DNA from 2 places in the Photobacterium sp. WH77 genome. Region 1 is predicted to be linked to the other one. Evidence: predicted binding sites of a transcription regulator. Region 1 holds the regulator's gene; the other holds the start of a gene.
The links. Region 1 encodes CRP, which controls carbon source genes, mostly activating them, when cyclic AMP is high. Its sites were predicted from a motif close to TGTGANNNNNNTCACA; they were not measured.
Positions count from the first base shown of each region.

Region 2: the regulator CRP is predicted to act here: its motif matches at 9,349-9,364, upstream of L6J37_RS07585 (CTP synthase).

Region 1 covers NZ_JAKLTE010000007.1:13,466-28,437, forward strand. Annotated here, with positions in the region: gene L6J37_RS09355 (ABC transporter ATP-binding protein) at 1-333, shown strand, start outside; gene L6J37_RS09360 (TIGR02444 family protein) at 320-793, shown strand; gene L6J37_RS09365 (LysE family translocator) at 836-1,438, opposite strand; gene L6J37_RS09370 (aminotransferase-like domain-containing protein) at 1,568-2,968, shown strand; gene L6J37_RS09375 (hydrolase) at 2,980-3,951, shown strand; gene L6J37_RS09380 (phosphoribulokinase) at 3,990-4,859, opposite strand; gene L6J37_RS09385 (YheU family protein) at 4,987-5,208, opposite strand; gene L6J37_RS09390 (OsmC family protein) at 5,262-5,666, opposite strand; gene crp (cAMP-activated global transcriptional regulator CRP) at 5,941-6,573, shown strand; gene L6J37_RS09400 (hypothetical protein) at 6,755-6,964, shown strand; gene L6J37_RS09405 (DUF1338 domain-containing protein) at 7,035-7,829, opposite strand; gene astD (succinylglutamate-semialdehyde dehydrogenase) at 7,868-9,325, opposite strand; gene astA (arginine N-succinyltransferase) at 9,343-10,359, opposite strand; gene L6J37_RS09420 (aspartate aminotransferase family protein) at 10,496-11,713, opposite strand; gene L6J37_RS09425 (aminodeoxychorismate/anthranilate synthase component II) at 12,135-12,710, opposite strand; gene L6J37_RS09430 (ExeM/NucH family extracellular endonuclease) at 12,816-14,972, opposite strand, start outside.
Region 2 covers NZ_JAKLTE010000005.1:226,299-241,270, forward strand. Annotated here, with positions in the region: gene recO (DNA repair protein RecO) at 1-516, shown strand, start outside; gene pdxJ (pyridoxine 5'-phosphate synthase) at 513-1,244, shown strand; gene acpS (holo-ACP synthase) at 1,246-1,629, shown strand; gene barA (two-component sensor histidine kinase BarA) at 1,823-4,591, opposite strand; gene rlmD (23S rRNA (uracil(1939)-C(5))-methyltransferase RlmD) at 4,748-6,085, shown strand; gene relA (GTP diphosphokinase) at 6,160-8,385, shown strand; gene mazG (nucleoside triphosphate pyrophosphohydrolase) at 8,464-9,276, shown strand; gene L6J37_RS07585 (CTP synthase) at 9,446-11,086, shown strand; gene eno (phosphopyruvate hydratase) at 11,170-12,471, shown strand; gene ftsB (cell division protein FtsB) at 12,659-12,940, shown strand; gene ispD (2-C-methyl-D-erythritol 4-phosphate cytidylyltransferase) at 12,978-13,673, shown strand; gene ispF (2-C-methyl-D-erythritol 2,4-cyclodiphosphate synthase) at 13,673-14,146, shown strand; gene truD (tRNA pseudouridine(13) synthase TruD) at 14,177-14,972, shown strand, end outside.

The sequences.
Region 1 (14,972 bases):
AGTAAGCCGGACACCGCCAGCAAAGACAACAGTGCCGCTTCACGCAAAGAGCTGAAACGCCTGGAAGCTGAGTTCCGCAAACAAACCGCACCACTGCGCAAGCAGGTTGACAAACTGGAAGCGAAGATGGAAAAGCTCAGCCAGTCACTGGCGACAGCGGAAGCCGCCTTGTCTGATGCCAGCATCTATGAAGCGGACAACAAAGCGCGACTGAACCAGACCTTGCTTGACCAGAGTCAGGCCAAAGCTGCACTGGAAGAGGTTGAGATGGAATGGATGGAACTGCATGAGCAGTTGGAAAGTATGGAACAGGAATTCAATGTCAAATTCTGAACACACCACACGTCAGCCTTTTCAGCCTGATCAGTTCTGGCGTTTCTGTCTGCAGCACTACAGCCTGGGCGGCGTCAGTCAGGCCTGCCTGCAACTTCAGGACGATTTCCGTGGCAACGTTAATCTGGCCCTGTTACTGCTCTGGCTCGACAGCCAGCAGTACTCATTGTCAGAGACAGAAATCCGCCAGCTGGATAAAGCACTGGCCGCGAGCGACAGCCAGCTCAAAGCCTACCGCCAGTTGCGCCGCGCGCTGAAACCTCAGCTGGATCAGCCTGGTTATCAGCAGATGCTGGACTTTGAGCTGCTGCTGGAACAAAGCCAGCAACAGGATCTGATTCGCTGTCTGAACCATCAGGCGCAGCAGGCCAGAGCCGCGTTGCCGCCGCCAGCCGACAACCTGGGCCAGTACTGCCAGCATCTGAATGCCGCCAGCCTGACAGCAGCGATTCGCGGCTGACCACCGTGGTGAAAGCAGTATGATCAAGGCAGCCCGGCTGCCTTACCATATCATCACCACACAACCTGCGGTCAGCGCTCCCATCACCAGATTGAATATCCGTCTGGCTTTCGGCTGGTTCAGCCAGCGGCCAATCATGGTGCCAAATCCGGCCCAGAGTGAGACGCAGGGAAAGCCCACCACAAAGAAAATCAGGGCGACCGCCGCCGCTGACAGCCAGTACCCATCCCCGTTCATGGTAAAGGTACTGATCGCGGTCACCGACATCATCCAGGCTTTAGGGTTAACATACTGGAACAGAGCCGCCGCGAGAAAAGGCATAGGTCTGGCGTCATTGCCTTCAGCCTGAACCCTGCCCCCGGAAGAGGCAATCTTCCAGGCCAGATACAGCAAATAGCCACTGCCCAGCCAGCGCAGGGCTTCATGCAGCACAGGGTATCGCACAAAAAGCACCCCCAGCCCAGCCGCTACCAGCAGAATCATACTCACCAGCCCCCCGCCAATGCCCAGCATGTGCGGCACAGTGCGCCAGTAACCAAAATTAGCCCCTGAGGCCGTCACCATCATATTGTTCGGCCCGGGTGTCCCGGTCATAGTGGCCGCAAATGCGGCCAGAGACATCAAAAATTGCCATTCCAGGTTCATCTGCCACTCCGTGATTCACGCCTTATTGTACCGATACAATTCCAACTTTCACTTGCTTTAACCACGCCAAAGCGGTCAAAATGCAGACTACCAAGGGTGTAATTTGCGATCAAAGGATTTATTGTCACCATGACAATCGAGATCATTCAGCAAGATTTCTTCGAAAGGTGTGACGATGGGCTGCCAAAATACCGTCGCCTGGCCGAAACCATGGCACATCTGATTGAATCCGGCCTGCTGACAGCTGGCAGCAAGCTGCCGACGCACAGAGCCATGGCCGATAAACTGCAGGTGACGGTCGGGACCATTACCCGCGCCTATGCCGAAGCCGAACGCCGGGGGCTGGTGGAAGCCAGGGTGGGAGCCGGCACTTATGTCTGCCAGAGTAACCGTCCGGGCTGGGTATTCAGTTACCCCTCTCAGGCACCCGATGAGTGCAATTTTGGCTATAACATCCCGCCTTATCTCGACAGATCAGCGCCGCTGGCACAGGCCATGCAGACACTCGCACAGCAAGCGGATCAGCTCAACCACCTGATGCTGTATCAGGATCCGCAAGGGTTGAGCGAACACAGAGACGTGATTTGCCACTGGCTCAACCGCCATGGCATTCTGCTCGACCCGGCGCGTATGCATTTCACCTCCGGCGCGCAGCATGCCATTCAGCTGGTGCTGTCTGTGTTCTGCCGCAGCGGCGATACTCTGCTGACCGAGCAAGTGGTCTATCCCGGCTTTCTCGGGCTGGCCCGTCAGATGCAGCTTAATGTCAAAGCGGTGGAAATGGATCAGCAAGGCCTGATACCCGAGAGTCTGGATACCGCCTGTCGCCTGTATCAGCCGCGGATGCTTTACTGCACGCCTACCCTGCAAAATCCGACAACGGCAGTCATGAGCCGGGAAAGGCGCGAAGCGATTCTGGCGGTGTGCCGCCGCCATCAAGTACTGGTGATTGAAGATGATGTCAATGGCCTGCTGCCTGTCGACGCCCCGCCGCCGATGGTCAACCTCGACAGTGAGCAGGTGATCCACTTCGGCAGCCTGTCTAAATGCCTCGCCCCTGGTTTACGACTGGGTTATATCCAGGTGCCGGGCAAACATCAGGACAGACTGAACACGGCGCTGCACCATCACTGCCTGATGATCAGCCCGCTGCTCAGTGCTCTGGCCTGCGAGCTGATCCACCGGGGCGATGCCGATCGGCTGCTGACCGCGATCCGGGAAGACATAGCCCAGCGAAAATTGTTGCTCGACCGCTATCTGCACTCTTATCACATTCAGCATCACGCGCAGAGCTTCCATGCCTGGCTCACCTTGCCGGATAACTGGCGGTTGAGTGATTTTGTCGCCGCAGCGCAAGCCAGAGAGGTGATAGTCAAATCGGCTGAGCTGTTTACGCCGCCGGGCAGCACCATACCCCAGGCTGTGCGTCTGGCCATCAGCGCGCCGCACAATCATGATAAACTGGAACAAGGTCTGGCAATCCTTGCTGAGCTGCTGGCTCAGGAGCCATACCCTGATTTTCCGCTGTGAGAGAGAAACTGATGCATCATTTTGAGCCCGCCGCTGGCCTGCGTAACGCCCATATACAAACCATTCTGCCGCGGATTATCCGTCGTCAGGCCCGGTTCGAGCCGCTGACAGAGCGGATTCAGACCCCGGATGATGATTTTCTCGATCTGGTCTGGACCGGCACACCGTCTCACCATCCGGCGCACAAGCCTGTCATGATCCTCTTTCACGGCCTGGAAGGCAGTTTTCGCAGCCCTTACGCCCACAGCCTGCTGTTTGCCGCCAAACAGCAGGGATGGCTGGGGGTGATGATGCATTTTCGCGGCTGCAGCGGCGAAATTAACCGTCAGGCGAGAAGCTATCATTCGGGGGAAACCTCAGACGCCACCTTTTTTATCCGCCTCCTGCGTGAGCGCTTTCCCCACAATCCCCTGCTGGCAGTCGGTGTCTCGCTGGGCGGGAACATGCTGGTCAATTATCTTGCCGAAACCGGCGCCGCGTCGGAACTCACTGCCGCTCAGGTCATCTCACCGCCCTTGGATCTGGCGGCCTGCTCTGACCGGATACAGCAAGGGTTTTCGCGTGTCTATCAGCGCTACCTGCTGGGCTCTATGAAAAAAAATGTGCTGAAAAAAATGGCGTCATTACCGGATACTCTGCCATTTCAGGCCGATCAGATTACATCGCTACGCTCGCTGCGCCAGTTTGACGATGCCGTCACCGCACCTTTGCATGGTTTCAGCAATGCCGAGGATTACTACCTGCGCTGCAGCGGACTGGGCAAACTGGCCCTGGTCACGACGCCGTTGCGGGTGATTCATGCCGCCGACGATCCCTTTATGACCAAGGCCGTGATACCCAGACAACCGCTGCCGCCGCACATTGACTATCACCTGACCCGGCATGGCGGCCACGTAGGATTTATCAGCGGCAGTTGGCGGGCGCCGAGCTTCTGGCTGGATCACACAGTGCCGGCCTGGTTCAGGGACAAACTGGGGGCATAACAAAACAACGCCTGCAAGCAGGCGTTGTTTTGTCAGTATTAACCTATCTTACCTGTGTCAATTAACTGCTGGATGAGTGGCCGCATGATCAGCTCCATCGCAAAGCTCATTTTACCGCCCGGCACCACCAGGGTATTGTGGCGCGACATAAACGATCCCTGAATCATCGCCAGCAGATACGGAAAATCCACGTTTTTGATGCCGCGAAAACGGATCACCACAAAACTCTCGTCCAGACTGGGGATCGCTTTGGCACTGACAGGGTTCGAAGTATCCACCGTCGGCACACGCTGAAAGTTGATATGGGTACGGGAGAACTGTGGCGTGATGTAATTCAGGTAATCATCCATCGAGCGAACAATGGACTCCATCACCGCCTCGCGGGAATGGCCGCGATCCCGGGTATCACGGACGATTTTCTGAATCCACTCCAGGTTAACAATAGGCACCATGCCAATCAGCAGATCCACATGCTGTGCCACGTTGACATCACCGTCCACCACACCGCCATGAAGCCCTTCATAAAACAGCAGGTCGGTATTTTCCGGCAAATCCTGCCAGGGGGTGAATGTGCCCGGCATCTGGTTATACGGCACGGCCTCGTCAAAGGTGTGCAGGTAACGGCGAAACTTGCCGCTGCCGTCTTCGCCATACTGGCGGAAAAAGTTGCCCAACTGAGCAAAGTCGTTGGCCTGCGGGCCAAAATAACTGATATGACGGCCTTGCTCTTTGGCTTTACGGATCTCCACATCCATTTCAGGACGGGTGAACCGGTGGAAACTGTCCCCTTCCAGCCAGGCCGCATGAATGTTCAACATGTTAAACATTTTACGGAAGGCTTCTGAGGTGGTGGACGTTCCTGCTCCGGAGGAACCTGTTACTGCAATGATCGGGTGTTTTGCAGACATGACATACCTTGTCGTTAATCCTAACGGAATCAGTTAGTAACAGGGCCAGAGAAAGCAGTCAAGTTTCACGGGCCCGTTCATCGGCGTCAGCTTCCGTTTTCTGCTGCCGCTTTTCATTATGGCAGCTTTATTCTGCGCTCAGTGAACGGCGCAGTTTAATATCAACCGTCTCATGGAGTTCAGAGAACATAATCACGGCCTCGCCGCTGTCCAGTTGCTGTCTGACTCTGGCGACTTTCTGCTCCAGACTCAGCTCGCGTTCGCCATAGTCCGTGCCTTCGCGCAGAACAAAGTGTTCTATCAAATTATCGAGTGTCTCGGGATCCAATTCTTGCCAGGGGATGATCATACTACTCACCGAAAAATAAGGGGGAAAACCGGCACGGCTTTCCCGAAACACCATTAAGCGGCGACGATTTCATAAGAATGTGTCAGCGTGACACCTTTGCCCAGCATCAGGCACACAGAGCAATATTTTTCCAGCGAATCACCGACCGCTTTGGCCACCAGCGCTTCATCAAGATCATGGCCTGTCACCACGAAATGCAGATTGACCGAGGTAAAATAACGCGGTGCCTGCTCGCGGCGCTCTGAGGTCATGTTTGCTTCGCAGGCCGTGATGGCCTGGCCGGCACTTTTCAGGCCGTCGACCACATCGACGGAGCTGCAACCGCCCGCTGCCATCAGCACCAGTTCCATCGGACTCGGTGCCGTATTGCCGCCGTTGCCGTCCATGACCACACTGTGGCCCGAGTTTGACTGGCCGACAAAAGTCAAACCTTCTACCCATTTAACACGTGATTGCATGCGATGCTCCTTACTACTCAAACCCGCATTTAAAAACTAAGTCACAACTGTGTGATCATGTGCACAGTAAAGCGTCCAAAATGTGCATTTATCGTCACCCAATATCAAGCAATGCGTGTCGAAAAAAGTTAAACTCTTGGACTGAATGTTCACATGCGCTTGCAGCCCAGCCGTTGACTGAATATCCTAGTTGGCAAACAATGATATTGTTATACCCAACCCCAATTCAAGGAATGACGTTGTTGGGCAACACACTGCAGAGGAAGTTAGTAATATGGTTCCAGGTAAACCGCAAACAGATCCAACCTTGGAGTGGTTCCTTTCTCATTGCCACATTCATAAGTACCCTTCAAAGAGTACACTGATCCATGCTGGCGAGAAAGCAGAGACCCTCTACTACATCGTTAAAGGCTCCGTTGCCGTTCTTATCAAGGACGAAGAAGGCAAAGAGATGATTCTGTCCTACCTCAACCAGGGCGACTTCATCGGTGAGCTTGGCCTGTTTGAAGAAGGCCAGGAGCGTACTGCCTGGGTTCGTGCAAAAACACCATGTGAAGTGGCAGAGATTTCCTTTAAGAAATTCCGTCAGCTGATCCAGGTCAACCCGGATATTCTGATGCGACTGTCTGCTCAGATGGCTCGCCGTCTGCAAGTCACCAGCCAGAAAGTTGGCGACCTGGCGTTCCTGGATGTTACCGGTCGTATTGCCCAGACACTGCTGAATCTGGCCAAACAACCTGATGCCATGACCCACCCGGACGGCATGCAGATCAAAATCACCCGTCAGGAAATCGGCCAGATCGTAGGCTGTTCCCGTGAAACCGTTGGCCGCATCCTCAAGATGCTGGAAGAGCAGAACCTGATTTCTGCCCACGGCAAAACCATAGTGGTTTACGGCACTCGCTGATCACTCAGCTGTGATGCAGCCAATGTGAGTATAAGAAAAGCCGCCAGTGCGGCTTTTCTTGCATTTGCACACCCTCCCCCGGCTTTGCATCGTGTTCCTCTAGTCACCTCACAGTTTTTCAGTTGCCTTCCTCATTCCTATTGCTACATTTGGCATATCAGTTTTATGTGGATGCAGCGATATGGATATCGAACGTTTTGCCCCGAATGCGCAGCACAGCCAGGTGCCAACCCGCCCTGTGGTCACTATGGGCCGCTTCCTCACAGCATCAGTGGAAATGACAGGGTTTCAGTCACCCCGTCAGTTACTGGAACAGGAAGCCGGTCTGCACGCCGGGATCCTGAGTCGTGACAACGATGCCTGGGTGCTGCCTTTGGATCAGCAGCACTGACACCAACAGCCTGACCTAAAAAAACAGCGACCAAAGGCCGCTGTTTAAGGTGTTTTTCAGTCAGGCTGAATCACATATTGGTACTTTCGAAGATTTTGTCGGCTGACGCTTCGACAAAGCCCGGATAGAGTTCCCCGTCTGCCTGATGGTAGCGCTTGGCGAACTCATAAAAACCACCGGGAATTGTGCGAACACCGTCGGTGAAGGACACATCAACACGGTCAGCCATAGTGGATGACTGCTCCAGCATCACTGCCGGATTGCCTTTCACTTCGCCGCCGGCTTCATTAATGCTGAACCCGTTGTGGCGCAGCAAGCTGTTAACCGCCGCCACTTCCGTGAACTGCTCCAGCTGATTGACGCTTACCGTAAAGTGATTGGCGCCGTAACCGTGAGCGGCCACCCAGCCGGCATACTCGCTTTCCGCGGCCAGCATTTCATAGGTCGCAAAATCCAGCTCCCACAAACGGCCGTTATAGAGGAAAGACGCATCATCCATTGCACCGTCAGGGATCTGCTTTACCAGCGCACGCACCGTGTTCTGCAGTTGTGCAGAGCACTGACCAACCAGCAGTTCACTGATAAACACTTTCGGGGCAGCCGGATTCGGGTGCTCGAAGTGCTCCGCGTACAGTTTCTTCTGCTCGAAATGGTAGGTGCCGCACGGCTTGTAGCCAATGGCGATAAAAGGTGCAGCCAGAACATCCAGACTGACACCAGGCAGATTAAAGGTACGCAACGCAATATGATCATTCTGCAGAGGCTCTTCCTCTGTCAGCAGATCGTGTACCTGCGCCGCCGACGGACAAAGACGGGTAGTAAAGTCCTGCCACAGGGCATCAAACAATTTTTCCACTCTTTCCATGATGCGGTTCCCCTTCGAAAATACGGGTTAAGTATGAATTACAGTTGGATCCCTGGAGACAGCTGTGCCGGCAATTCGGTTGCCTCACCTTCCATAGATGCCATTGGGTATGCACAGTAATCCGCAGCGTAGTAAGCACTCGGACGCAAATTACCCGAGGCACCCGGACCACCGAACGGCGCATCGCCGCTGGCACCGGTCAACTGGCGGTTACGGTTGACGACGCCCGCACGGATATGATCGATAAAGTATTCCCACTCACTGTCGTCAGTAGAAACCAGACCGGCTGACAAGCCGTAACGGGTATTGTTCGCCATCTCGACCGCCTGAGGCAGTTCCTGATAACGCGCCACCTGCAGCAGCGGCCCGAAGTATTCTTCATCCGGCAGTTCGGCTATCTTGCTGACTTCAATGATGCCCGGAGTCACTATGGCGCCCTGGCCGCGATCGGCTTTCAGCAGCGGCTCGCCGCCCATAGCAATCAGACGCTCCTGGGCTGCCACGATATTATCGGCAGCCAGAGTCGAAATTTGCGGGCCCATGAAAGGTTGCGGCTCGGCAAACGGACCGTCCACCTTAATGGCTTTGGCCGCTTCGACCAGCGCCGTAACCAGTGCATCACCTTCTGCCCCTTCAGGGACATAGAGGCGACGGGCACAGGTACAACGCTGTCCGGCACTGATGAAAGCCGACTGGATAATGGTGTACACAGTAGACTTCAGATCACCGTACGCCTTGGAGATAACCATAGGGTTGTTGCCGCCCATCTCCAGCGCCAGCATTTTACCCGGCTGGCCGGCAAACTGACGGTGCAGGATATGACCTGTATTGGCGCTGCCGGTAAACAGCAGACCGTCAATACCGGCAGACTGTGCCAGGGCTTCACCGGTTGCACGTGCACCCTGAACCAGATTAAGCACACCGGCTGGCAGACCCGCCTGCTCCCATAATCTGATGGTTTCTTCCGCCACTTTTGGCGTCAGATCAGAAGGCTTAAACACCACGGTGTTCCCCGCCAGCAGCGCAGGTACAATATGTCCATTTGGCAGGTGGCCGGGGAAATTATACGGACCGAATACCGCCATCACGCCCAGCGGACGGTGACGCAGTACGGCTTTGGTGCCAGCCACGTCTTTTTCACGCTCACCGGTACGCTCATTGTAAGCACGCAGAGAAATCGCAATCTTACCCACCATGGCACCGGCTTCAGTGCGCGTTTCCCACAGCGGTTTGCCGGTTTCTTCGGCGATAGTGCGGGCAATGTGCTCGCTGTTGTCTTTGACCAGGGCAGCGAAGCACTCAACGATAGCCTGACGCTCTTCCAGGCGGGTATGACGCCAGGTAACCAGTGCCTGACGTGCGCTGGCCACAGCCTGCTCAACCTGCTCGGTTGTGGCACTCTTACCTTCCCAGATCACTTCACCGCTGAATGGGTTCAGCGACTGCATCGCTTCGCCCTGACCGGCTTGCCAGTTGCCTGCAATCCATTGTGTCATTTTGTATTCCACCCTAGTTATTGAGCAATCAGGCGAACCTGATCCCCGTTTTTCACTTCTAACACCTTGGCCATTTCCGGAGAAATGATGGCCAGATTACGTTCACCATCCAGTGCCGCTTTACCTACCGTTGCACGGAAACCGGCAAAACGGGTATTACTGATGATGTAATTATGCGAGCTGTGATGTTCGCCGATCTCAACCGTACAGCGCTGAGATGCACGGACCGACTCAATATGGCGAAGATCGCACTCCACCGTGGGGCCGGCATCAAAAATATCGACATAGCCACGGTTGACGAAACCTTCCGCTTCCAGCAATTTTAGCGCCGGGCGCGTATTGTCGTGCACCTGTCCAATCACGGCCTGGGCCTCTTTGCTCAGCAGGTTGACGTAAATGGGCAATTTCGGCATCAGATCGGCAATAAATTCTTTCTTGCCGATACCTGTCAGGTAATCGGCTTCGACGAAATCAATCGAGAAAAAGTGCTCTTTCAGCCATTCCCAGAACGGGGAATTTCCCTGCTCATCTGATACACCGCGCATTTCGGCAATCACAGTGTCAGAAAAACGGTGGCTGTGCTCGGCCAGCATAAGGAAACGGCACTTGGACAGCAGCTTTCCGTTCAGTCCCTGACGCCACTGAGGGCGCAGGAATAAGGTGCACAGTTCACTCACACCCGTGTAGTCATTACCGAACGTCAGTACCTTCAGCACTTTGTGCACATCCAGATGATGTGAATTATGGACCAGGGTGCTGAGGTGATAAGTATAGAATGGGTTATCCAGTCCGACTGCCGCTTCCAGGGCGGTCGTACCAGCAATTTCGCCTGTCTCAGTGTCTTCCGCCACCATGAGGTAGCCTTCCGGACCCGGTGCAGTGACGTCTTTATTAAAGCTTTCCACTGAATGCGCGATCCGATTGCTGAGGATCTCCTCATTAACCGGCAATGATGTGAAGCCGTGACCTGATTCGTCGGCGCACATCATCAGTGCAGGTAAATCAGCTTTTGTAATTGGACGTATAACCAGCATCGAACTCCCTCCTGATGCAGGTAGCAACACAGGTTGCTAACTCTGAATATCTGTAATTTCTTTCTCTTCTAAAAACTACCCCGGGCGACACCCGGGGCAGCAAGCAGGGCAAGCTATTGTGCCTGCCCTTGTCTTATTATTGGTTGTAAAGCTTGGCGATGGCACGTTCCAGACGGGCCAGACCTTCTTCGACATCCGATTTTTCAATCACCAGAGAAGGCGTGAAACGCACGACATTGGTACCGGCTACCAGCACCATCAGACCTTCTTCACCAGCAGCCAGTAGCACATCACGTGCACGGCCCTGCCACTCAGCATTCAGTGCAGCGCCCAGCAACAGGCCTTTACCGCGTACTTCAGCGAAGATAGGGTACTGAGCATTGATTTTCTCAATCCCGTCGCGGAACCATTGCTCACGCTCTTTAACACCGGCCAGTACTTCCGGCTTGCTGACTTCGTCAACCACAGCTTCTGCCACGGCACAGGCCAGCGGGTTACCGCCGTAAGTCGAACCGTGAGTACCGATTTTCAGGTGCTGTGCCAGCTCAGTGGTGGTCAGCATGGCACCAATCGGGAAGCCGCCACCCAGCGATTTCGCTGTGCTCAGGATGTCAGGCGTCACGCCCAGACCCTGATACGCATAGAATTCACCGGTACGGCCGTTACCTGTTTGTACTTCATCGAAAACCAGCAGCGCGTTGTGCTTGTCACACAACTCACGCACACCCTGGATAAATTCCTGAGTCGGAGAGACGATACCGCCTTCGCCTTGCAGCGGCTCCATCATGACAGCACAGGTGCGGTCAGAGATGTGTGCTGCCAGCGCGTCCAGATCGTTGTAAGGCAGGTGTGTGACCGCCTGAGGCTTAGGACCGAAACCGTCAGAGTATGCCGCCTGGCCACCTACGGTCACAGTGAAAAAAGTACGGCCGTGGAAACCTTGTTTAAAGGCGATGATTTCATCTTTTTCCGGACCGAATTTGTCGGCGGCATAACGGCGCGCCAGTTTCAGTGCAGCTTCGTTCGCTTCAGCACCAGAGTTGGCAAAGAAGACTTTCTCGGCAAAGCTGACTTCCGTCAGTTTTTTCGCCAGGCGCAGTGCCGGCTCATTGGTCATGACGTTGCTCAGGTGCCAAATTTTCTCACCCTGCTCTTTCAGTGCTGACACCATAGCCGGGTGGCAATGGCCCAAGCAGCTCACCGCGATACCACCGGCGAAATCGATGTACTCACGATCATCCTGGTCCCACACACGGGCACCTTTACCTTTCACCGGGATGATTTGCATTGGGGCATAACAAGGTACCATGACCTCATCAAAGGTTTGACGTCCTACTTTTTGATCCGTCGCCATTATACTTTCCTTCTGTGTATATCGCTTTGCGCATAGTATTTACATAATTTTAACCGATTCCAATAGCAGAAAATGTTTTTCCTTTGCGGAAAGTGCGTCATATAACTGCGATGGATACATATTTATGCGCGAGTAAGGAAAACTTATTAAGACGATTTTAAGGAAAGGTGTTTTTCCCTGTAGGAATCAATGCCCCTGTTCATGATTTGGCCAAATGCATAAGCTTGCGACAAAGGCCGGATGAATATTTTTCAGTCAATGTTAAGAAAAGTGATGCAGATCGCGCTTGTGAGACAGCCAAAATCGCTAAAAACACCCATTAGAAAGACTAATGGCTCATTAGCCAAGCCACATTTGACAAGGCCTGGCAGCGAAAAAAGAGAAAGAAAGGGGCAGATAACAAGAGAGGTAAAAGCCGGTTTCAGCGACGCAGAAAATTAGCCAGCAGCTGATGACCCTGCTCAGTAAGAATACTTTCCGGGTGGAACTGAACACCTTCCAGCGGCAAAGTGCGATGGCTGATGCCCATAATCTCATCCGGCTTGCCGTCTTTTTCTGTCCATGCCGTGACTTCGAAACAGTCAGGTAAGCTATCGGCCTGCACCACCAGCGAGTGATAACGGGTCACCGTCAGGGGATTATTCAGACCGCAAAACACACTGTGGTTATTGTGTCGCACCGGGGAGGTTTTGCCGTGCATAACCTGCCGGGCGCGCACGACTTTGGCGCCAAAGACCTGCGCCATCGACTGATGTCCCAGGCAGACTCCCAGGATCGGCAGTTTGCCAGCAAAATGAGCAATCGCCGCCAGGGAAATACCGGCATCATCCGGGGTACACGGGCCAGGGGAGATCACCAGATGGGACGGCGCCAGCGCAGCAATCCCCGCCAGATCTATCTCATCATTACGGACCACCTTCACCTCAGCACCCAGCTCACAGAAATACTGGTACAGGTTGTAGGTAAAAGAGTCGTAATTATCAATGATCAACAGCATAAGTCTCCCTGCCCTGGCAAAATCGGCGCCCTATTTTGCAACAGGGAGGGAGAAAGGCAAGCAGGATTGCCTCCTGCCGGCCTTTTTAGCGCCAAAAGCGCAGGATCAGTGCTTCATCTGACAGCTGTCACCGTTATACACAGCTTTCAGGCGGCCGGTTAAGCGCAGCGGCGCGTAGCTGCAAGGCACTTCGAACACCCCGTAAGCCAGCAGGCTCAGGCTCACCTGATCGCCGGCAGCAATGCCGACATGGTTTAAGAACACATTGTCCTCCCGGTAGCGACGCTGCTTGCCCGGCATCAGCCATGTTTGTGTACTGTCCCAGTACCAGCGATTGAATACCGGATAAACGGGATGGGCACTCTTGTTTTTGAACGTCAGCTGAAACCGGCGCGGATCAGGCTGTGCATAGCGCAGGCTGACCACCACAGGATCATGGTCTGAGGCAGAAAAGGGCCCGGCCGATTTCACCAGATCCCCTGTGTGCTTATCTGAGTACTCAAACAAACTACTTTCGACCGAATTGATGTGCCACTCTTCAATACCCGCCACTTTCCCGGCCAGCGACAGGTTAGCCAGTGCGTGATCCAAACTGCCCAGCTCTCCCTCATAGCTGTAGGAATAAGCCGGCACGTCGTGGCCTTTGTCGGCCAGATTCACCAGGCCCAGCCCTTTGCCTGCTTCCACACCGTGCTCATGCAGCACTTTACCGGCTACCGAAGTGCCGGAAGCCGACAGTATCTTGCGCTCTGCACTGGCCGGATCATAGTCAGTCAGAATGCGGATAGGATCTTCCTTGGCGTACGCATTCATATCACCCAGCACCAGCAGATCACCCTCGATATTTTTCAGTGTCTCAGCCAGTACCATAGCGGCAGAGACCCGGAACGCATTACAGTGGCCCTGTAAATCAGCCGGATCGCTGTCAAATTCACCCCTGACCCAATCTTCGTAGCAACCTGAGCCTTTGGATTTCAGGTGATTCACCACCACGGTCAATGGCTGCGCGTCCGCCGCGCCTTGCACCGCGAAAGTCTGCATCAGGCTGTCACGCTGGTACTTATCCAGCTGTTTCGTCTCGCCCTGAGGACTCTCACCGGACAAGTGCTGCTCCGGCATCCGAATGACCTGCGCCGCTGACGCCGGCTGTACTTTGCCCGGACGGTAAATCAGCGCCACTGTGATGGCATCCGAGCCCAGAAACCGGCCCTGGTGCATGTCAGCCTGCTCAATAGTGATGAAGCTGTAGTGATCCGCCGGATCACTGAACTGCTGGTTCAGCGTGGTGACCAGATTGGCCAGCGCACTGTCATCACCAAAACCGTTATTTTCCACTTCCATGATACCGACGATATCGGCATTCATGGCAGTCAGCGCATTGACTATCTTGCTGCGCTGCAGCTGGAAATCACTCAGGGTGTTGGCACCACGGTTGCAGCCATTGGCCGCATCGGCATCGGCCTGATCTTTACACATCGCATTCAGCGCGCCGCCTATGTCACTGTCGCTGGTAAAGAAATTAAGCACATTGAAACTGGCGGCTTTCAGCTGCGTATCCGGCACCGCCTGCGGGGCCGGGGTACGATCGTCATGGTGGATAAAATCCGCTGCCGACAGGGTGTTAGTGGGCAGCAGACGGTACTCGCCGTAGCTGTAGCCAATCACCCCTTCAAGATTCACGACTGTGTCGCCCACCCGAATATAGCCCTGCTCGGCATCCAGTGCCGGAAAATAAGGCATCACGCCATCCGGCGCCTTGGCATCAGTATCAATGTAGAGCTGATTGCGGTCATTCGCCGCCGCCAGTGCTTTGGCTTGCTCGCTGCCGGCCACATAGAGCTGAGTGGGTTTCATTAGCGGCGCAGCGTGTGACAGCACCATATTGTTACGGTACGAGGAGTAATCGAAACCAAAATTGCGGGTCACTTTCAGCTGACTGTCTGTTACCAGCCGGACACGCATGCCTTCATAGCGCTCCATGGCATCAGCCAGCTGCTCACCGTCTCTGACGCTAATGGCAACAGGTGCCGGTACAACGCCCGGCGCTTCGATCACCAGCTTGTCCTGCTCGGCCAGCAACTGCGTCAGGTCGTAGTGTTCTTTAACCCTGGCTTTGAGACACACCGTCATTCCCGGCTGCACATCCGCCGCCACCTTAGTGCCGGTGTAGACAAAGATACCGTCAGAAGTGTCAGGGTTGTCATCACCCTGCGGATCCTGCATGAAGAAGCCTTTATAGAGGCTGTCCGTTTTGGCCGTCAC
Region 2 (14,972 bases), on a different contig from region 1:
ATGCCGGTTCTGACTCACGCCGAACCTATCAGTATCGGGCTGCCCATGCGCAGCTATATCCTGTATTCCGCCTTGTATGTGAACGAGATTCTGGCTCGGGTACTGGAAGTTCAGACGCCTTATCCTGCCTTGTTTCTTGATTATCTCAATGTGCTGAGAGAGCTTGCTCAGGCGGAAAATCCCGAACCCGCACTACGCCGCTTTGAACTGGCGCTGCTGGATCACTTGGGTTACGGTGTGGACTTTCTTCATTGTGCCGGCAGCGGGCTGCCGGTTGACGATGAAATGACGTATAACTACCGGGAGCAAAGAGGTTTTATTGCTTCTATGGTTGCCGGCCAGCTGACGTTTACCGGACGGCAACTGAAAGCCATTGCCGCCCGGCATTTTGAATCCCAGGATCAGCTCAGGGCAGCAAAGCGCTTTACACGCATGGCCCTGAAACCGTATCTTGGCAGCAAACCATTAAAAAGCAGGGAATTGTTTGTCCCTAGAGGAAGGAGTACCGCTACATGAAGAATATACTGCTCGGCGTCAATATCGACCACGTTGCGACTTTACGTAATGCCCGCGGCACCCGGTACCCGGATCCGGTGCATGCGGCCGAAGTGGCAGAACGCGCAGGCGCTGATGGTATTACCATTCATTTACGCGAAGACCGTCGTCATATTACTGACCGCGATGTCCGCATTCTGCGCGACACCATTCAGACGCGTATGAATCTGGAAATGGCAGTGACCGATGAGATGGTGCAGATAGCGCTGGATACCCAACCTGAGTTCGTCTGCCTGGTGCCGGAAAAACGAGAAGAGCTGACCACTGAAGGCGGCCTGGATGTGGTGGGTCAACTGGACAAAGTGAAAGCAGCGACCGAGAAACTGAGCTCGGCGGGTATTTTGGTTTCTCTGTTCATTGATGCGGATCGCGCGCAAATCGATGCCGCTGTGGCTTGTGGTGCGCCTTATATCGAGCTGCATACCGGCCATTACGCCGATGCAGCAACGGACACAGAGCAACAGGCCGAGCTGAAGAAAATTGCTGCTGCGGCCAGTTATGCCCATGATCAGGGTATCAAAGTCAATGCAGGCCACGGGCTGACCTATCACAATGTCAAACCCATTGCGGCCCTACCTGAGATTTACGAGCTCAATATTGGTCATGCCATTATCGGCCGTGCCGTGTTTGACGGCCTGCATAAAGCCGTGGCAGACATGAAAGCCGTGATGCTGGAAGCACGCTGGTAACATGGCTATTGTCGGATTGGGGACAGACATTGCTGAAATTGCCCGTGTCGAACATGTACTCGCCCGTGCCGGCGAGACGTTTGCCCGGCGGGTACTGACACCTGAAGAGTTAACCATTTTCAGTCAGCATAAGCAGGCAGGTCGCTATCTGGCTAAGCGTTTTGCCGTAAAAGAAGCGGCCGCCAAAGCGCTGGGAACAGGCATAGCCTGCGGTGTCTCGTTTCAGGATTTTACCGTCACCAATAACGAACGCGGCAAGCCAGAGTTGGCATTGGCCGGTAAAGCGGCCGAGCTGGCCGCGCAGATGGCGGTCCGCCATATTCACCTGACCATTGCCGATGAAAAACACTATGCAGTGGCAACCGTGATCCTGGAGTCGGGCTGAAAGCGCAATCAGTCTGCCGGAGATAAAGAAAGGGAAACGTTGTTTCCCTTTTTTTGACGAAAAAATGGGAGGAGTGAACAAGATTTGACGTAAGAGCCTCAAAGGTGGTGGCTGGTATTGGCATGTCACTCACCTGCCGGCTGCCAAAAGCATGAAACAAAGCAGAAAGGTCATCCTTTCTGCTTGATGGGTGTTACTGCCGGTAAGCCTGCGATGCCCTGACCACATTGTTCATTTCGTCGATTAGCTCGAACAGTTCCGGTTCCAGCTCGGTGGCTGAACTCCCGGCTTTGAGCTGGGTTTCCAGGGTGTAGCAGAGGTTTTTCAGCCTTGGCACGCCACTGTAGGCGCAACTGCCATGCAGTTTGTGGATGGACGGCCACAGGTCAATGTCTTTGCCGTCCAGCACTTCATTGACCAGCATTTCCACTTCGGGCATAAAATCGAGCAGCATCTGCAACATGTCACGGGCCAGGTCTTCTTTGCCTGCGGCTTGTTTCAGCGCCAGATCCCAGTCCCAGCTGACGTTATTATTCACTGTATCAGGTTTAACGGATGGCGCTGCGGAAGCCACGGCAGGTGCTGAACTGTTGCTCTGCGGCTGCGGAATCCATTTGGCCAGCATCTGCTGCAAAATCTGTTCTTCAATGGGCTTGGTCAGGTAATCGTCCATACCAGCACGAAGCAAGCGTTCACGTTCGCCAGCCATCGCATGGGCTGTGACCGCGATGACGGGCGTATGGCTGTTCAGCGTGGTTTCATGAATCGCCTCACAGGCTCTGACGCCGTCCATCTCAGGCATCTGAATATCCATGAAGACTAAATCAAAGGCTTTCTGCTGCGCGTAATCCACGGCTTTACGGCCGCCGGTGGCGGTAATCACGGTTTCTACCCGTTCACTGAGCAGGGCGGCGATCAGTTTCAGGTTGGCCGGGTTGTCATCAACCGCCATAACGGTGAGCGGCAGCAGGGCATCGTTCGTGACAGCCAGTGGCAGTGGTTCGGGCTCTTCCTGATGATCTGTCTGGCCAATCAAGGCATCAAACAGTTTACGCCGGGCCAGCGGTTTACCCAGACAAGCCGTCACACCGGCACTGAGTAAGCGTTCCGACAAGGCCAGCTCTGTGGTGGGCAAGCACACTAAAACTTTGTCGGCCAGTTGCTCGGCTTTAAAGACTTTATCCAGAATCGTTGCCAGCGGTGGCTGTTCGCCCGGTGACAGGCAGAGCAGGGCAAAGTCGTGATGTTCGACATCGTCCTCCGGCATGTCGGCCCGGTAGGTCACATCCAGCCCGGCTTGCAGCAGGCGTTGCTGCAGCACGTTGGCTGCCTGCAGGTTGGGTTCGATCAGCAGCAGGTGGCGGTTTTTCAGTTCACTGGTATCGATAGGCTGAGATACCGGCAGGTCAGTTTTGGTCAGTTTGAGGGTGAACCAGAACGTCGAGCCCTGGTGCAGGCGACTGGTCAGGCTGATCTCGCCGCCCATCTGAGTAACCAGTTTCTGGGTGATCACCAGCCCCAGCCCGGTTCCGCCATAGCGGCGTGAAATGCTGGCATCAGCCTGGCTGAAGGCCTGGAATAATTGTGCTTGCTGGCGCTCCGAAATCCCAATCCCGGTATCACGGACCATGAATTGCAATTCGAGGCTCTCATCGCGATCGGCTTTGAGCTCCACGGCTATGTCTATGTTGCCGCGCTCGGTAAATTTCACAGAGTTACCGATCAGATTAGTCAGCACTTGCTGAATACGCAGCGGATCGCCAATCAGACCGGTAGGAATACGCTGATCAACCCGCAGTGTCAGCTCCAGGCCTTTCTCGTGGGCGCTGGGTGCCAGCAAACGCATGACTTCATCCAGCGAGTCGGTGAAGTCGAACGGAATGTTTTCCAGCAGCAGCTTACCGGCTTCCAGTTTGGAAAAGTCCAGGATGTCATTGATGATGGTCAGCAGATTGTTGGCGGATTTTTCTATCGTTAGCAGGTAATCGTGCTGGCTGGCACTGAGCCGGGTTTTGAGCATCTGGCGGGTAAAGCCGATGACGCCGTTCAGCGGTGTGCGCAGTTCGTGGGACATATTGGCCAGAAATTCGGATTTGACCCGGGCAGCTTCCTGAGCGCGTTTCTTGGCAATATCCAGCTCAACGTTCTGTATTTCCAGCTGCTCAAGGGTTTCACGCAGATCGGACGTGGCCTGATCGATGCTTTGCTGCATTTCGATATGGTAGTCAGACAGCGAAATGGCCATGGCATTGATACCGTTTTTCAGGTTATCCAGCTCACCCAGCAATTCACCTTCAATCCGGATATCGAGATGCCCGCGGCGAATTCTGTCTACGACGCTGATCATGTGCGAAATCGGGCGGGTGACATCCCGCATCAGGCGATAGGCAAACAATCCCGACAGGATCAGGCCCAGCAGCAAGACCATCAGCGCAGTAAAGACTTCCTGATACTGCTGCAGCCGCAGGGGGCTCATGTCCATTTCAATGGCGATGTAACCCAGCGCCCTGGCCTGAAACCCGGGTGCGGACAGGTTACTTTGCTGTGCTTCTGTCAGTATAGGGGCCCGCATGATCATGGTGCTGTCATTGATGATGATGTCAGGAAGGAAGGGGATCGGCTGATCATCGGGAAACATCAGCGCCTCAAAATTCCGATGGAAATTTGAGGTCACAAACAGCTCATTATTGCCGTCAAATACCGCGATACTGCGTACAATATCGGAATGCTTGCGATGGGCATAACTGATGATGCGTCTGACCGCTTCACGGTTATGATCTGCCATGCCGTATTCGGTGGCAATCGCCAGCGGCTCTATGATGCTGGTGCCGGTTGCAATCAGCTGATGCTCCAGATCACGGTAGCGGCTCAATGTGAAAAATGCGCTCAATAGCAGGCCAATGATCAGGGTTGGTGCTAATGTCAGGGTGAAAACCCGGGCGCGAAGTCCGTATTTGGTCATGGTTACAAGAATTCGATTCTGTGGGAGAATTGCTGTCTATGCTGGTCACGCAAGCATGTTCCAGCCCTTAGCTTAATGAATCTTTACCGTAGCGACAATTGAAGTCGATCCGGCGTTGCCTTGAAAAGGCGACAGAACACCGTGAGTTACAACATTATGGCACGCTTTTTTAAGCCGACTAAACGAATTGTCAGCGACACCAAACACAAAGAAGTGACGGTTTCACGTCTGGACCATCTGGGATCAGGTATCGCCCATCTCGATCGCAAACCGGTTTTTATTCCGGGATTGCTGCCTGGCGAACGTGCGCTGGTGCAGCTCACTGACAATAAAAAACACTATGCCCGGGCTAAAGTCATCAAACGACTGACTGACAGCCCTGAGCGCATTACACCTCAGTGTTCTGTCTATGACCAGTGTGGTGGGTGTAACTTGCAACATCTCTCTCATTCTGCCCAGGTATCGGCCAAGCGCCAGTCTCTGGGGGAGTTGATGGCGAAGTTTGCCTTGGGTGGTGACAATGAGACTGCAACGGCATTAGTGCAGGACGAACCTGTTACAGGTGAAGAGTGGCAGTACAGGCGAAGCGCGCGTTTCAGCCTTAGGTTTGAATCCGGCAAAGGGCTGTGTTTCGGTTTTCGCCAAGAGCAGAGCAAAGAGATTGTTGATATTGAGCATTGCCCGGTACTGGCGGCTTCGCTGAATGCTCTGCTGCCGCCTTTGCGTGAATTACTGGCGCAATTGCAGGGCCGCCGGAACCTGGGGCACGTCGAACTGGTCGAAGCCGATAATGGCCCTGTAGTCCTTATCCGGCATCTCAAGCCTTTTTCTGGCCAGGATATGACGAGCATTCAGCAATTTGCTGACAGTCATCATGTTATGCTTTTCCTGGCGCCGGAACCTGATGAAGTGATCCAGCTGGCCGGTGATACGCCCTGCTATGCCGTGAATGGTTTGACACTGCAGTTCTCGCCTAAAGATTTCATTCAGGTGAACCGGACGGTGAATACCCGAATGATAGAACAGGCGCTGGACTGGCTGGATATTCAGCCGCAGGACAGAGTGCTGGATCTTTTCTGTGGCCTGGGTAACTTCAGTTTACCGCTGGCTCAGAAAGCACAGCAAGTCGTCGGTGTCGAAGGGGTGGATGAGATGGTGCGCCGAGCCAGTACCAATGCGGCGCTGAATAAGCTGGCGAATACGGCTTTTTATCAGGGCAATCTTGAACAGGGTATTGAGACGTTCAGCTGGGCCAGCAAAGGTTTCGACAAAGTATTGCTGGATCCGGCACGCGCGGGTGCTGCCGGGGTAATGAAAGAAGTGGCAGCGCTATCACCCAGCCGGATTTTATATGTCTCCTGCAATCCGTCCACACTGGCGCGGGACAGTCAGGTATTGTTGCAACAGGGCTATCAGTTGCAACGGCTGGGAATGCTGGATATGTTTCCCCATACGGGGCACTTAGAATCTATGGCACTGTTTATCCGAACCTGATGCCAGGCTGAGCCGGCAAAGGCCGCAGGGAGTAACAGAAAGCCATCCGTAATAACGCTATACAGGACAGAATCATGGTCGCAGTTCGCGGTGCGCATTTGAAGGAAAACGCAAAATTTGAGTTGGTACCCTGGGTAGAGAGTCTGCTGCAGGATGCTAAAACCTCGGACCGTCTGCTCCAAACCTATCAGCGCTGTGAAGCGCATCTGGACAACAAGGAAGCGGCCGGTCAGTTACTGTGGCGTGGCCGGGAAATGGTTGAAATCCTGGTGATGCTCAGTATGGATACCGACACCCTGGTGGCGGCCCTGCTGTTCCCGCTTGTTGAAGGTGGCTTCTACAAGAGTGATGACATCAAAGAGGAATACGGCCAGACCATTCTGCAAATGGTCAAGGGCGTTAAGCAGATGGCGGCAATCAGCCAGTTGAATGCCATCAAAGAAGGCGCGGCACAATCGGCACAGGTCGATAATATTCGCCGCATGCTGCTTTCTATGGTGGATGACTTCCGCTGCGTGGTGATCAAACTGGCCGAGCGCATCTGTAATCTGCGCGAGGTGAAGGACGAGCCGGATAATGTTCGTCGTGCCGCGGCGCGGGAGTGTTCCAATATCTATGCCCCGCTGGCAAACCGTTTGGGTATCGGTCAGCTTAAGTGGGAAATCGAAGATTACGCGTTTCGCTACAAACACCCGGATACCTATAAGCAGATCGCCAGACAGCTGTCTGAGCGCCGTATCGACCGGGAGCACTACATCGACCATTTCGTTAAGGATCTGGATGAGTCGATGAAAGCGTCGAATATCAAGGCGGAGGTGCATGGGCGGCCTAAGCATATCTACAGCATCTGGCGCAAAATGCAGAAAAAGAATCTCGCCTTTGATGAGCTGTTTGATGTGCGAGCGGTGCGTATTATCGCGGATCAGCTTCAGGACTGCTATGCGGCACTGGGGGTGGTGCATACCAAATACCGCCATCTGCCCAAAGAGTTCGATGATTATGTGGCCAACCCCAAACCCAACGGTTATCAGTCGATCCACACTGTGGTGATCGGCCCGGAAGGCAAAGCTATTGAGATCCAGATCCGCACCAAGCAGATGCACGAAGAATCCGAGCTGGGGGTGGCCGCGCACTGGAAATACAAAGAATCCGGCACCTCTGCCGGCGCTCACTCTGCCTATGATGAGAAAATCAACTGGCTGCGTAAGCTGCTGGCCTGGCAGGAAGAAATGTCCGACTCTGGCGAAATGCTCGAAGAGCTGCGCAGTCAGGTCTTCGATGACAGAGTCTATGCCTTCACCCCGAAAGGGGATGTGGTCGATCTGCCCTTGAATGCTACTCCGCTCGATTTTGCCTATCACATTCACTCTGAAGTTGGTCACCGCTGTATCGGGGCCAAAGTGGAAGGGCGAATTGTGCCTTTCACCTATCACCTGCAAATGGGCGATCAGGTTGAAATCATCACCCAGAAAGAGCCGAATCCGTCGCGTGACTGGCTGAATCCGAACCTGGGCTTTGTCAATTCAAGCCGGGCACGAGCCAAGGTGCATGCCTGGTTCCGTAAGCAAGACAGAGATAAAAACATCACGGCTGGCCGGGAAATTCTGGAGCAGGAGCTGCATAAAATCGGCGCCACCATGAAAGATGCTGAGTCCTATGCCCTGAAGCGCTTTAACGTGAACTCGACCGATGAGCTGTTCGCCGGTATCGGTAGCGGTGATCTGCGTATCAATCAGGTGATTAACCACATCAATGCGCTGGTGAACAAGCCCACGGCTGAAGAAGAAGATCAGCAGTTGTTGGAGCGTTTAACCGAGGCGGGCAGCAAAGCCAGCCAGAAAAAACCGCAGCGCGATGCTGTGGTGGTGGAAGGGGTGGATAACCTGATGACCCACCTGGCGCGTTGCTGCCAGCCCATTCCCGGTGATGACATAGTCGGCTTTGTGACACAGGGGCGGGGGATTTCGGTTCACCGCAGCGACTGTGAACAGCTGGAAGAACTGCGTCATGTGGCGCCGCAGCGGATCATTCATACTGTCTGGGGCGGAAGCTTTGCCGGGCGCTACACGCTGACCGTCAGGGTAACCGCTTCTGAGCGTAACGGCCTGATTAAAGATCTGACCAACACCATGCACAATGAAAAGGTCAAAGTGGCCGGCGTGAAAAGCCGGATCGATTTCAAAAAGCAGATGGCGATCATGGATTTCGATATTGAGCTGACTGATCTCGACAGTCTGGGCAGACTGATCCTCCGCCTGGAGCAGGTGAAAGATGTCTTTGAAGCCAGACGACTGCACTGATCTCATCCTATCGACAAAACGGGCTCCGGCCCGTTTTGTGCCCAATAACAACCTGACACAGAGCACAGGATAACCATCATGAGCGATAAGCCCATCAACACCTTACTTTCCATCATGACGCAGCTGCGCGACCCGCAGCGGGGTTGCCCCTGGGATCTCAAACAGGATTTTGCCTCTATCGTGCCCCACACGCTGGAGGAAGCCTATGAAGTGGCAGATGCCATCGCTGAAGAGAGCTGGGATGATGTGAAGGAAGAATTGGGCGATTTGTTATTTCAGGTAATCTTCTACAGCCAGTTGGCGAAAGAAAAAAGCTTGTTTGATTTTGATGATGTGGTCGGCGCGATCAATCACAAACTGATTCGTCGCCATCCTCATGTTTTTGCAGATAAAGATTTCGCCGATGAAGCAGCAATACATGCGAACTGGGAAGCGGAAAAGGCCAAAGAGCGTGCAGAAAAAGGGCAGGATGACAGTATTCTGGCTAATATCCCTAAGGCAATGCCTGCTTTGAACCGGGCCGATAAAATCCAGAAACGCTGCGCCCAGCTGGGTTTCGACTGGCCAACGCTGGGGCCGGTCGTTGACAAAGTGCAGGAAGAAATCGATGAAGTGATGGAAGAAGCCCATCAGGCGGTACCCAGTCAGGAACGCATCGAAGAGGAGATCGGGGATCTGCTGTTTGCTGTTGTTAACCTGAGCCGGCACCTGAAAGTGAAACCGGAAATGGCCTTGCACAAAGCGAACCGTAAGTTCGAGCGCCGGTTTCGCGAAGTGGAACGTTGTGTGCTGGAACAGGGCAAGTCGATTGACGCATGTTCACTGGATGAGCTGGATGCCGAGTGGGAAAACGTTAAGCGCAAGGAAAAGTCTGATTCAGCATCAAAGTGAGCACTAACCCGTAAGCAGACTTTCCATCAAGGATACCGGGCTTGATTTGGAACAAAAAGCGTCTGGGTTTACTGTGATAGTTTTCACGTTGTGGCAATAAAATGTGTCTGGTATACTAATTTCCCGTCCAGATACTTTTTATCCTCTACACCAATCTTCCAGGTTAAACATGACAACGAATTACATTTTTGTGACGGGCGGTGTTGTATCCTCCCTAGGTAAAGGTATTGCTGCAGCCTCACTGGCGGCCATCTTAGAGGCCCGTGGTCTGAAAGTGACCATGATGAAGCTAGACCCTTACATTAACGTTGATCCCGGCACCATGAGCCCGATTCAACACGGTGAAGTATTCGTTACGGAAGACGGTGCAGAGACCGACCTTGACCTTGGTCACTATGAGCGTTTTATCCGTACCAAGATGACCAAGCGCAACAACTTTACCGCTGGCCGTGTCTATGAAGACGTGCTGCGTAAAGAGCGTCGCGGTGACTATCTGGGTGCGACCATTCAGGTCATCCCTCATATTACTAACGCTATCAAAGAGCGTGTGATTGCCGGTGCAGAAGGCCACGACGTTGCTATCGTCGAAGTGGGCGGTACTGTTGGTGATATCGAGTCCCTGCCATTTATGGAAGCAATTCGCCAACTGGGCGTGCAGCTGGGCCGTGAGCGTGCAATGTTTATGCACCTGACTCTGGTGCCTTACCTGGCCGCGGCCGGCGAAGTGAAAACCAAGCCTACTCAGCACTCAGTCAAAGAACTGCTGTCTATCGGTATTCAGCCGGATGTGCTGATCTGCCGTTCTGACCGTATGATTCCGGCCAATGAGCGAGCCAAGATTGCCTTGTTCTGTAACGTGCCGGAAAAAGCTGTTATCTCAATGAAAGACGTTGACTCCATCTACAAGATCCCTCAGCTGATCAAGTCGCAGGGTCTGGATGAACTGGTTTGTCAGCGCTTTGGTATTACCGCCCCGGAAGCCGATCTGAGCGAGTGGGAGCGCGTTATCTATGAAGATGCCAATCCTACAGGTGAAGTCACTATCGGTATGGTCGGTAAATACACCGAACTGCCGGATGCATATAAGTCAGTCAACGAAGCACTGAAGCACGCTGGCCTGAAAAACCGCTTGTCTGTGACCATCAAGTACGTAGATTCACAGGATGTTGAATCCAAAGGCGTAGAAATGCTGGCAGGTCTGGATGCGATTCTGGTACCGGGCGGTTTCGGTGGTCGTGGTGTTGAAGGCAAGATCATGACAGCGCAATATGCGCGTGAAAACAAAATTCCATATCTGGGCATCTGTCTGGGCATGCAAGTCGCACTGATCGAATTTGCGCGGAACGTGGCAGGTCTGAGCGGTGCACACTCAACGGAATTTGATGCCAAATCACCGTATCCTGTGGTGGGCCTGATCACTGAATGGGTCGACAGCGAAGGTAACGTTGAAGAGCGCACAGAAGAGTCGGATCTGGGCGGCACTATGCGCCTGGGCTCTCAGCTGTGCCATCTGGAAGAGAGCAGCAAAGCCCGTGAAATGTACGGCAGTGCAACAATTCACGAGCGCCACCGTCACCGTTACGAAGTGAACAACAACCTGCTGCCTCAGCTGAAAGAAGCGGGCCTGAAAATCTCCGGCCTGTCTGCTGACAAGAAGTTGGTAGAGATTATCGAAGTGCCGAATCACCCTTGGTTTGTGGCGGCTCAGTTCCACCCTGAGTTCACCTCAACACCTCGCGATGGCCATCCTTTGTTTGAAGGGTTCGTCAAAGCGGCTGGTCAGCACCAGCGTGGTGAGTTCGAAGAGTAATCAGTTACAAACAGCTGTTGCACATGGAGTGCGGCAGCTTTTTTTTCGCTTTTTTAAATCAAAATAAAGCAAGAGGAAACACTATGTCTAAGATCGTTAAAGTTTTGGGTCGTGAAATCATCGACTCACGCGGTAACCCGACAGTGGAAGCTGAAGTCCACCTGGAAGGTGGTTTTGTTGGTATGGCTGCGGCACCATCTGGTGCATCAACGGGTTCCCGCGAAGCTCTGGAGCTGCGTGACGGCGACAAATCTCGTTTCCTTGGCAAAGGTGTACTGAAAGCCGTTGAAGCGGTTAACGGTCCTATTGCTCAGGCGCTGGTTGGTAAAGACGCGAAAAGCCAAGCGGACATCGACCAAATCATGATCGACCTGGACGGTACTGAAAACAAATCTAAGTTTGGTGCTAACGCTATCCTGGCTGTCTCTCTGGCGAACGCAAAAGCAGCCGCGGCAGCAAAAGGCATGCCTCTGTACGAGCACATTGCTGAACTGAACGGCACTCCGGGCAAGTTCTCTATGCCTCTGCCAATGATGAACATCATCAACGGTGGTGAGCACGCTGACAACAACGTAGACATCCAGGAATTCATGATCCAGCCAGTAGGTGCTAAAACACTGAAAGAAGGTCTGCGTATCGGTGCTGAAGTGTTCCATAACCTGGCAAAAGTACTGAAAGCCAAAGGTCTGAGCACAGCCGTTGGTGATGAAGGTGGTTTCGCACCAAACCTGGAATCTAACGCTGCGGCACTGGCTGCTATCAAAGAAGCTGTTGAAGCGGCTGGCTATGTACTGGGTAAAGACGTCACGCTGGCGATGGACTGTGCGGCTTCTGAGTTTTACGACAAAGAAGCAGGCAACTACAACATGAAAGGCGAAGGCAAAATCTTCACGTCTGAAGAGTTTAACTTCTACCTGCAGGATCTGGCGAACCAGTACCCAATCGTGTCTATCGAAGACGGTCTGGACGAGTCTGACTGGGATGGCTTCAAGCACCAGACAGAACTGCTGGGTGATAAACTGCAACTGGTGGGCGACGACCTGTTCGTGACTAACACCAAGATCCTGAAAGAAGGTATCGACAAAGGTATCGCTAACTCTATCCTGATCAAGTTCAACCAGATCGGTTCTCTGACTGAAACGCTGGCTGCTATCAAGATGGCTAAAGATGCCGGTTACACCGCCGTTATCTCTCACCGTTCTGGTGAAACTGAAGATGCAACGATTGCTGATCTGGCCGTTGGTACTGCCGCAGGTCAAATCAAGACAGGTTCTATGAGCCGTTCTGACCGTGTTGCTAAGTACAACCAGCTGATCCGTATCGAGGAAGCGCTGGGCGAGAAAGCACCGTATAACGGTCTGAAAGAAGTGAAAGGTCAGGCATAAGTCTGAAGCTTCACTTTTGTCACTTTGAGTGACCCCGGATGATAAGCCGCTCAACAGAGCGGCTTTTTTCTGTCCGAATGGCGGGTCCGGAACTGGTCACATACGGCGCTTTATGGGATTATTACCGGCTTAGAGGCTGATTAGATAGCCTGTCGACTTGTGTTAATCACCCAAGAATGAGGCTTGCATGCGTGTATTCAGTGCAGTGTTACTGCTGGTATTATCCTGGCTGCAGTACGAATTCTGGTCCGGCAAGAATGGCATGTCTGATTATATGGCGCTTAAAAACAATGTGGCGCTACAGCAAAAAGCGAATGCCGAACTGGTTCAGCGTAACCAGCAGATGTATGCAGAAATCAATGATTTGCATCAGGGCCTGGAAGCGGTAGAAGAGCGTGCCCGGCATGAGCTGGGTATGATCAAGCCCGGAGAAACTTTTTTCCGCATAGTCGGTGACCATTCCCTCTAGGATGGCCACTCAGCGTTAACTTGGCAGTAAACCCATCATGACTCAAACCTTAACGGCGGTAGTGCCTGCTGCAGGTGTCGGCAGTCGTATGCAGGCCGACAGGCCGAAGCAGTATCTGGTTATCGCAGGCAAAACGATACTGGAACATACGGTGGACAGCTTGTTACAACACCCCGCTATTAGCCGGGTAGTGATTGCGATCAGTGACGGCGATCCTTATTTTAATCATTTGTCTCTGGCCTGTCGTCCGGATGTCATCGTGGTATCAGGCGGTAGTGAACGTGCCGATTCAGTGTTTTCCGGCCTGGCCACACTGGCGGATAATGATTGGGTACTGGTGCACGATGCTGCCCGTCCCTGCCTTCATCAGGATGATTTGTCCCGTCTGATTGAACAGGCACAGCAGCATGCCTTTGGCGCCATTCTGGCCGCGCCGGTGCGCGATACCATGAAACGTGGTAACGGCCGGCAAACTATTGCGGCAACAGTGGATCGCACCGACCTCTGGCATGCATTGACCCCCCAGATGTTTCGGGTCAGGCAGCTCAGAGATGCCATGGTCAAATCGCTGGCGGAAGGGGCTGTGCTCACAGACGAAGCATCGGCGCTGGAGTATTGCGGCTTTTCGCCGCGGCTGGTGCCCGGTCGGGCTGATAACCTGAAAGTCACTCAGCCTGAAGATCTGGCACTGGCTGAATTTTACCTGCAGCAACGACAAAAGGAGCAGGCATAATGCGAATTGGACACGGTTTTGACGTACACAAGTTTGGCGGTGATGGCCCGGTGATCATCGGCGGGGTAGCAGTGCCTTATGAACAGGGTCTGATTGCTCACTCCGATGGTGATGTCGCTCTGCATGCTGTGTGTGATGCGCTGCTGGGCGCGATAGGTGCCGGCGATATCGGCCGTCATTTCCCTGATACTGATGCGGAGTGGGCGGGGGCAGACAGCCGCGTGTTGCTGCGTGATGTGTACGCCAAGGTTAAAGCGAAAGGCTACCGCCTGGGCAATCTGGATGTCACAATTATTGCGCAGGCACCGAAAATGGCGCCTTATATTGAACAAATGTGCCAAACCATTGCCGACGATCTCGACACCACGGTCGATAATATTAATGTAAAGGCCACAACGACTGAACGTTTGGGTTTTACGGGCCGCAAAGAAGGCATAGCCTGCGAAGCGGTCGTTTTGCTGCGCTCGCTCTGACGCCGCCCCTTCCTGTATAACGGAAAGAATATGACAATTGATATGGACAGCCTGAGCTGGCTGAATGGTAAGCCTGTCTGCCAGGGACGAAGCAAAGTTCGCCCGGAAGATTTTATCGTCAAAGAGCAACTGGGTTTTGACTTCACCGGCAGTGGTGAGCATTTCATGGTGAAGATCCGTAAAACCGGCGAGAACACCAAATATGTTGTCAACGAGCTGGCGAAAGCGTGCGGAGTGAAATCCCGCGATGTCAGCTGGGCTGGCCTGAAAGACAGGCACGCGGTGACCGAGCAGTGGCTGAGTGTGCATCTGCCGGGTAAACCAGACCCGGATTTGACGTCATTTGTCGCCGAGCATCCAGGCGTCGAAGTGCTGGCGACCGATCGTCACGACAAAAAACTGCGTCCCGGCGATCTGGCCGGCAACCATTTTGAGTTGCGTCTGAGCGAGCTGGATAACCCTCAGGATCTCGACGCGCGGCTGAAGAAGATTCAACAGCAGGGCGTGCCGAATTACTTTGGTGCGCAACGTTTTGGCCATGACGGTAATAACGTGGTCAAAGCCAGAGCCTGGGGGAACGATGAATTTCGTGTCCGCGACAAGAGTAAGCGCAGCTTCTACCTGTCAGCTGCCCGCTCCTGGTTGTTTAATCTGGTGTTGTCCCAGCGTATTGCCGACGGCAAGGCAGATACCTTGTTAGCGGGCGACTGTGTTCAGCAGCAGGGCAGAGAAGACTGGCAGCTGGTTGAGCAAATCACGCCTGAATGGCAGGCACAGGTGGCGGCGGGCGAATGGCTGATTACTGCGCCTGTGACCGGCGACAATG